One region of the Marinobacter sp. NSM genome, then DNA from elsewhere that is predicted to be linked to it. Evidence: predicted binding sites of a transcription regulator. Region 1 holds the regulator's gene; the other holds the start of a gene.

The links. The regulator sigma-54, encoded in region 1, starts transcription at its own class of promoters, with help from an activator protein. The targets are predictions, from matches to a motif close to ANTGGCATNNANNTTGCTNT.
Region 2: a site for sigma-54 is predicted at 1,667-1,686, ahead of ACTZWX_RS01875 (PEP-CTERM sorting domain-containing protein). Genes of this name have one in related genera too.

The regions. Positions count from the first base shown of each region.
Region 1 covers NZ_JBQTCK010000006.1:232,510-236,928, reverse strand. Annotated here, with positions in the region: gene rapZ (RNase adapter RapZ) at 1-665, opposite strand, end outside; gene ptsN (PTS IIA-like nitrogen regulatory protein PtsN) at 706-1,173, opposite strand; gene hpf (ribosome hibernation promoting factor) at 1,272-1,574, opposite strand; gene ACTZWX_RS14440 (RNA polymerase factor sigma-54) at 1,650-3,185, opposite strand; gene lptB (LPS export ABC transporter ATP-binding protein) at 3,370-4,095, opposite strand; gene lptA (lipopolysaccharide transport periplasmic protein LptA) at 4,103-4,419, opposite strand, start outside.
Region 2 covers NZ_JBQTCK010000001.1:388,954-393,372, forward strand. Annotated here, with positions in the region: gene ACTZWX_RS01870 (glycosyltransferase) at 1-880, opposite strand, end outside; gene ACTZWX_RS01875 (PEP-CTERM sorting domain-containing protein) at 948-1,616, opposite strand; gene ACTZWX_RS01880 (PA14 domain-containing protein) at 1,762-3,726, opposite strand; gene ACTZWX_RS01885 (tetratricopeptide repeat protein) at 3,847-4,419, opposite strand, start outside.

The sequences.
Region 1 (4,419 bases):
CCGGTGAGAGGTTCCCGCTCGAGAAATTCGATAACCGGCTGATCGGTACCGACGTATTTGCGCAGGCTAGTGTCCCAGTATGGATTGGGCAGGCAGCGCACATCGAAAACGTAATCGGAATCGACCGGTACGCCATGCTTGAAACCGAATGACTGGAACAGCAGAGCAAGCTCCTGATCCTTGCGACCGACCACTCGCTGTTTGACCATGTCGCGCAGTTCATACATCGACATGCCGGTGGTGTTGATGTAAAGGTCTGCCAGTTTTGACAGCGGTTCCAACAGTGCCTTTTCGTTGGTGATGGCTTCTCGGAGGGAGGTGCGGTCGTCGCTCAGCGGGTGCTTTCGGCGTGTAGCGTGGAACCGCTGCAGCAGAGATTGTTCATCGGCATCCAGAAAGATAATCTCGACAACGACTCCCGCATCGCGAAGCTGGCGATAGATTTGTTCGAAGTTGGCCAGTTCGGCAGACAGGTTGCGGGCATCGATGCTGACGGCCATTTTCCGGAGTCGCCCCGGCGTTTCCTGTTGCGCCGCTTCCCGGGTCAGCGGGAACAGCAGTCCGATGGGAAGGTTATCAATGCAATAAAAACCCAGATCTTCGAGCACATGCAACGCAGTACTCTTACCCGACCCGGATCGGCCACTGACGATGATCAGTTTCATGATGGACGCTCCTGCCTGCTACTGTTGGTGCTACTGCTTATCAGGATGCCGCCGTCATGCGCTGGTAAAGGGAGGCTGCATCCTGGCACTGGCGAAGCTGTTCACAGAACCCGTTGTCGTTGAATTTCTCGGCCAACTGGCTTAGCAGCTCCAGATGTTCACTGGTGGCTTCTTTGGGCACGATCAAGGCAAACACCAGGTCGACCGGCTGATTGTCGATAGCATCGAAGTCGATGCTCTCTTCCAGTGTCATCAGCACGCCGATCACACGGTCCAGCCCCTCCAGCCGGCAATGGGGTATGGCAATACCCTGGCCGATACCGGTGCTGCCAAGCCGCTCGCGAGAAACCAGATTGCTGAAAATCTCGGTGTCGCTGAGGATTTCATCCTGATGATGAATATGCTCTGCGATGGTTTCCAGTACCCGCTTCTTACTGGAGGCCGGCACCCGGCACAGCGTCAGTTCGGGAGCCAGAATGTTGTCGATGGTCAGGGATGTATCGCTCATGGATCGACTGTGATTCCGTAAAAAAAAGGCTGCGGCCGGTATGCCCCGCCGCAGCTCGTATCATTGAAACACCCGGTACGGTGGTGCTATGAGTGCGCTCAGCCGTTGCCGTGCATCCTGTCTACGTTCTTTTCTTTGTGCTTGAGGATCTGGCGGTCCAGCTTGTCCACCAGCAAATCAATTGCGGCGTACATATCCTCACTCTCTGCCTTTGCATGGATATCGCCACCGATGACATGCAGGGTGGCTTCAGCCATCTGACGTACCTTCTCAACTTCCAGCGTCACCTGACAGTTACTGATGTGGTCAAAGTGACGCTCCAGCTTCTCGAACTTGGTGTTGACGTAATCCTTCAATGCAGGGGTCAGTTCTACGTGATGGCCTGAAATGTTGAGTTGCATAGGCGTCTCCTGTTGTCATCATGCCGGTGTTGCCACCGGGCTGCGTGTCCGGTGCTTCGTGCACCGGAAAAAACATTAAACCAGTCGTTTGCGCTCGTTTGAAGGAGGGATGTGCATGGCCTCCCGGTATTTGGCAACGGTGCGCCGGGCCACATTGATGCCCTGTTCTCCAAGCATGGCTGCAATCTTGCTATCGCTCAACGGCTTTTTTGGAGTTTCTTCTGAAATCAGTTTCTTGATCATCGCACGAATAGCAGTGGAGGAACATTCTCCGCCCTCAGCGGTACTGACGTGGCTGGAGAAAAAGTACTTCAGCTCGAAAATGCCGCGGGGTGTGTGCATATACTTTTGCGTGGTGACCCGTGAAATGGTGGATTCGTGCATTTCTACGGCCTGGGCGATATCCGAGAGGATCAGCGGCTTCATCGCTTCCTCCCCCTGGTCCAGGAAACCCTGTTGGTGCTCAACAATCCGGGTGGCGACTTTCAGTAGCGTTTCATTGCGGCTTTGCAGGCTTTTAATGAACCACTTGGCCTCCTGCAATTGATCCCGCAGGTAGGTGTTATCAGCACTGCTATCGGCGCGACGGATCAGCGATGCATAGCTGGCGTTGACCCGAATTCTCGGGGCGATCTCCGGGTTGAGCTCAACACGCCACCGGCCTTCGTGTTTTCGGACGATGACATCTGGTATCACGTAATCCGGCTCCGCTCGGTCGACCACGTCACCCGGGCGGGGGTTGAGGCTGGTAATCAGGGCCAGAACCTCGCGCAACTGATCTTCTTTGAGTCTGCTGCGGCGCAGCAGTTGCGCGTAATCCCGGTTGCCCAGCAGATGCAGGAACTGGGTAACCACCAGGCGGGCCTGTCGAAGCCAGGGGGTATCTGGCGGCAACTGGTTGAGCTGAATCAGCAGGCATTCCTGCAGGTCCCGGGCGAACACGCCCGGCGGGTCGAAGTGTTGTAGCCGGTGCAGGACCGCTTCTACCTCGTCCAGCTCAAGGGGGTCTTCTTCGGTTTCGTCCTGCAGGCCGGAATGGATTTCCTCAATCGGTGAGGTCAGGTAACCGCGCTCGTCCACAGCGTCCATCAGGGCGTGGGCGATTGCCTGGTCACGCTCGCTCATGGGGGTGAGGTTGAGCTGCCATTCCAGGTGGTCCTGGAGGGTCTCGGCCGGTGAATTGCGGGTTTCGAAATCCGACTCGTTCTCATCATCCCCTTTGCTGGCTGGCGCCGGTGCAGACTGGTAGATATCGTCCCAGGCGGTGTCTACGGGCAGGTCGTCGGGGATGTTATCCGGGATGTCGTTTTCGGAGGCCCAGTCCGGGCCATTTTCGTTTTCATCCCAGTCAGAGGCAGCCTCGGTGGCTGGTTCATCGTGGTCGGAATCCCGGTCTTTATGTTCGTCCTGGGTATCGGCATCCGTATCGGGGGTGTCAGACTGATCGTCATCCTCGGAAGTTTCCAGCATGGGGTTGGATTCCAGTGCCTGCTGGATTTCCTGCTGGAGGTCGAGGGTGGAAAGCTGAAGCAGGCGAATGGCCTGTTGCAGCTGGGGCGTCATGGTCAGACTCTGGCCCATCTTAAGCTGTAATGAGGCTTTCATAACCATGGCTCAAGATCCATAAATCAAGGGTGTCCCGGTAGTGACGTTGCCTGCTGTCAGGCAAAAAAAATTGTTATACGCTGGTTACTTGCCGCTCACTGTTACCAGTATAAGCAAGTTCTTTGCCGAGTTTACTTGCTACAGATCATCAAAACAATCAGACCTCGGTCGTCGAGGGGTTTTCTTCCGCTTACAGGTGGAACTCATCACCCAGGTAGACTTCCTTGACCTGCTGATTGGCCAGGATGGCTTCCGCATTGCCGGAGGCGATGATATGGCCGCCGGAGACAATGTAGGCGTTTTCACAAATATCGAGGGTTTCCCGCACGTTGTGATCGGTGATCAGTACGCCAATGCCCTTGTCCCGCAAATGCCGAATGATGTGCTTGATGTCACTGACTGAAATCGGGTCTACCCCGGCGAAGGGCTCATCCAGCAGAATAAACGCAGGTTCCATGGCCAGCGCCCTGGCGATTTCGACGCGCCGCCGTTCACCACCGGACAGCGCCATACCCAGGCTGTCCCGGATATGGGTGATGTGAAATTCCTCGAGCAGTTCCTCAAGTTTGGCTTCCCGCTCAGGCCGTTTCATGTCTTTTCGGGTTTCCAGAATGGCCATGATGTTGTCGCGCACGGTCAGTTTGCGGAATACCGAGGCTTCCTGGGGCAGGTAGCCGATGCCTTTGCGTGCCCGGCCGTGCATGGGCAGGGGTGTGATGTCCTGGCTGTCAATGGTGATTCGGCCGCGGTCGGAAGGTACAAGCCCGACAATCATGTAAAAACAGGTAGTTTTCCCAGCGCCGTTAGGGCCGAGCAGGCCGACGATTTCTCCGGACCGGATTTCCAGAGACACATCCAGAACCACTTTTTTCTGTTTGTAGCTTTTTGCCAGGTTGCTGGCCCTGAGAACTGCCATCAGTAACCTATTCGTCTGTGGGGTTGCTGGAGCCGCGAGGCTGAATCACCATTTCCACCCGGCCAGAGCTCTCTTCCGAAGGCGTGCCGCCTTCTGCAGTGACCACCCTGCGAACGGTGTCGTATTGGATGACGTCGCCACGGAACACATTGTTGCCCTGTTCAATCACTGCCTGGCGCTCGAACGTCAGCCGGTTTTCCGCCGCTGACCAGGTGATGGTCCGCGCCCGGGCGTCTGTCATGGCTTCACCTTCCCGTGCCGGCTGGCGATATCGGGCGGGTTCGCCGCTTGCCTCAATCCGGCTGAGACCTTCGGGGCTTCGAT
Region 2 (4,419 bases), on a different contig from region 1:
TCATGTACCTGGTTCCCAGCCGAAAGGTTCGGGTATTGTTTGGCTCTACCAGGTAGCCTCGGCTTTTGTCAATCAGTTCGTTCATTGGTGGTGCGTTTGTGGTGATGGTAACACAACCGTTTTCGAGAGCTTCCGCCAGTACCTGTCCGTAACCCTCTACCTCAGACGGTAGAATTGCAAATCCTGCTTCCTGCCAGAGTGCTTTCATTTCCTTGTCTGTGAGATTACTCCGGATCTCGATGTTCTGGTGGGGATAATCAGAGCTATCTACATGTTGTGAAACCACTACCAGTTTTGGCCATTCGGGGTGGCGCGACCAGCAAGATAATACTGCTGTGGTTCCTTTGAACTGACTGTTACCTGCTACATGCAGCGCAAGGCGATAATTTTTGTCGGAAGTACAAGGTCCGGATATCGCGGATCCGCCGGTAAAGCCAATATGCAACACGTCCGAATGGCAGCGCGAAAAGATCTCGGCAGCGTGTTGAGTCTTGCAAAGAATTCGGTCAATGCTCTGGAGATAGGGTATACGGGATTCAATAAACCACTCTTGGTTTGGAATCAGCCAATGGCGTTTACCTCGGCGTAGTTGAGATATTCGGGGGTTTTCAAGGTGGATTACCAGGTCTGATTTTGATTGTCCTGATATCGATTTGGCGATACCGTTTCGTAAAGCATAGTAAAGGCGCCTAAAGGGTTTAGGCAGATATTTACTAAGTAATTGGTACCGATAATGTGATAGTTGGTTTTGCCATTCCGGTGTTGGTGGTAATGGGTCTACTTGGCAATTATGCCCAAGAGAATTAAGTGCAGACTCAAGGATAAGAGCATCTTTTCTTAACCCACGCCCACTGCTGGCATAAACGATGAGGATGTCCATGGGTGACCACCAGAAAGAGAAAAGCCCTGCGAGGGCAGGGCTTTAAAGCGTAGCACAGAGTTGCATGTCAGGCTTTTTTACGACCCTTCATACGCACTGCGATACCGGCGAGGCCGAGGCCCAACAGAGCCAGGGTGCCGGGCTCAGGGACTTTGGAGGCTTTCACCATGACCAGCATATCGTCGTGGTTATCATCGACTTGGTTGTTGTCGTCCAGACTCAGGATGAACCAATCTTCTCCCACCTCAAAGATAGAGAAGTTGTAGCCACCGGCCAAGTTCCCTGCGCCTTGGTTAGACACCGAACCTGCAAATGCACCCCAAGCGTCTGAGGAGAAGCCAAAGTCAAGCTTGCCAAGTCCGCCACTGTAGATAACACTGAAAGTGTCTCCAAGTGGGCTGGTTGCGGTATTAAAGACTTCTGAACCCTCGTAGAGGAATGAGCCGGTATAACCCGCTTCCTTACCCAAATAGGTGAAAGTCAGCTTGAATGGATCTTCCGATACGGATGCCAGTGAGTGTGAGAGCAACACAGTATCAGTGGTGTCGTAATACTGGGGGCCAGTAAAAAGCCCACCGGGAATGCCTGTGCCATTCGCGTAATCGTTGTTTCCTGGGACGCCGACAGGGGCTTCAGCGGGGGCAGTGTTCGCCACCGTATCAATATAAGCCGCCTGTGCCAGTCCTGAAACACCCATGACGGCTGCCAGTGCGATGCCTTGCATAAGTTTGTTCATTTGAGTCACTCCTCCAGTGAGTGGTCGAATTTTTACAACACCCTTTGACCAAAGCAGATAGCGTGCCAGATTTTAACCCATTGATTTTAAGGAATTAATTCTTTCTTCAATCTGGACGATGTAAATTAATTCGACGATCTCTCTTTTACTGCACACTGTACTGAACTGGATCTGACGGTTCGCTACTCAGTCCGTTGGTGTCAATCACCCTTATAGTGAAGTACCAATCTCCCGAGGAGAGCCCTTCTATCCTTGCTTCAGTTGTGCCCGCTGGAACCTCCAGGATCTGGGGCATGTTTGTTGGCGCTTGGCCGTAGTTGATCAAATACCCGGAGATTTCGCTGAGTGAGATACTGCTGCCGTCTACGCGTGTAAGGGGCGGAGTCCAGGATAGCGTGACACTGCCCGCGCTGGCGCCATTATCAGATGGTTCGCTGGTTACCGGCGCATCCGGTTCAGATACGGTCTCAAGTGTGTACGGGTGAAGTCCTGACTGGTAAGCCTGCAACACGGTAATACCGCTGTCATTAAAGACTTGATCGGCGACAGGTTGTAGCAGCGGTAAGCCGAATCGGAGCTTGTACAGGTCGTCTATGCCGTCGTTGAGTGAGCTGTCGCTGGTGGGGCTATCAAGAGAGAGGGTTTGCACCACGTTTTCCGGGTTAAGGTTTTGCCCGGTCGCTGTATCGGATATCACCAGACTCGCAGAGGCATCCCATCCTGATTCGAAATATTCCATAGTTACCGCTACGGGAATCTCGGCCGGGAGGCTGGCTGTACTGGTATAGGTGGTGGCGGATTGGTTTTTCCACTGATTGATGACCAGGTTGCCATCAAGGAAAAGGCGAACACCGTCATCCGTTCTTGTGGCAAACGTGTATTCGCGCATGCCTTCCGTGTGCGGTGGAGTAAACCAGCCCTGCCACCGAATACTGAAATTATTATTGGGCATATTGGCAGACGGGCTGCCACTTCCCCAGTTGAAATTAATGGCAGTGTCTCGCTGAGTGTAAACAAAGCTGTCAAAGTTTACGCCTGTGAAATACTGGCCAACGTATCCTGGCTGGTAGGTTGCTTCAGGTGCAGGGAAATCCTCAGGATCCAGTGGGTTTGTGCCCGCCAGGTATTCCTTGAGCACAGAGTATCCATCTCCATCCAGGTCCCGTGACGCATCGGTTGGATCTGTGGGATCGAGGCCATAAGCGTATTCGTAACCGTCGGGGATACCATCACCGTCGGTATCTGCAAGGCTGGGGTCTGTGCGCGCCCAGAATTCGTCCAGTGCTGTGAGCAAATCTCCGTCGGTGTCTGACATCGCATCCGTTGGATCTGTCGGGTCCAGGCCGTAATAGATTTCCCAATTGTCGTAGAGTCCGTCGCCATCTTCATCCAGCGGTGGATATTGCGCGTTGTATGATAAGCCTTTTTCGCCATCGAAAAAGCCAATACGGTAGCCGAGTTCGTAGGCTTCTTCGGTGGTCAGTTTGGGTTGGGCGCCTGGGGTTGTTTGCGCAAAACTGTGCAGGTAAGGGCTGTCGATCACCTGTTGATTCAGTCCGGGCCCGGACCAGGCCACGGTAAAGTGGTCATCCCAGCCACCTTCTTTGTGTCTCAGCTCGAAGTAGTATTTTTGCCCGGCCTCAAGGTAATGAATGCCCGAAGTTTGCGAGCTGTAGCGGGTGAAGTTATCCAGGGGGGTCGCCATGGTTGAGGCGATTCGAACGATATCCTCAGGGGACTGGGAGGGGGAGAGCCAGAGCTGGGTTTCGTCGTCACCTGCAATGTAGAAGGTGTATCCACCCGTCGCGGGCGGTTCCACATAGCCGCGGATCAGGGTGCCGTAGTTGTTAGCCCGGCTCGCTGCGCGCATTAATTGATTCAGTTCGGTGATTTCATCAGGTGAGTCCGGAAATTTTTCGGCATCTACCATGCTTTGAACATAGTTGCCCGATATGCCGTCAAAATACCAGACATCCACCTTTCCCGGTTCGCTGACTTCCGGAATAGCAGCAGTAGGCGGTAACTTTTCAATGTCCCGAAACTGCCAACTCTGGCAACCACCGAGAAAAACCACCACCACACCCAGGCCGAGAATCTTCTTGGCAGCCATAACTCACCTTCCTTGCGCAACGATACATTGTGTAAAGTATTGTTGCAGTATGTTATGGCTGCCACTCGGTCTTAGGAACGTTTCGCTATCTGCCCTTTGCGCTTATAGCGTTACTCTCTGTCAGGCCTCGTTATCCAGTTTGGTCAGAATCCGCCGGGCGTCGTCATCCCTGCCGGCTGCGCGGTATGCTTCAACCAGATGCATCGCAATTTCCCGGGAGGCTGGGTCCAGCTCATGGGCCTTTTCAAGAATTCCAAGGCTTTGTTGGCGCTCACCGGATTCAAACAGTATCCAACCATAGGTATCCGCCACTGCTGCACTGTCTGGAACCAACTCGTAGGCCTTCTGGGCGGTATCCAAAGCGCGATTGTCACCAGCCTCGTAATACAACCACGCCAGATTGTTAAGCGCTACTGCATTGGTTGGGCTGAGTGATACCAGTTGTTCATAAGTTGCCTGGGCACTGTCTTGCTGGCCTTGCTGTTGGTGTGCCATGGCGAGGCTGAGCATGATGCGGGTGTTGCTCGGGAACTGCTGCATCGCGCTCTCAAGAGATGCCAGGGCGGCTGCGGACTGGCCGGCATTGCTGAGTGCTCTGGCCCGGGCCACTTGCAGTTCCGGTGTGTTCCGTTTGGTCAGCGCGAGCTGGTAAAGCTCGGCCGCCTGTTGGTGTTCTCCCTGGCTTTCGTAATA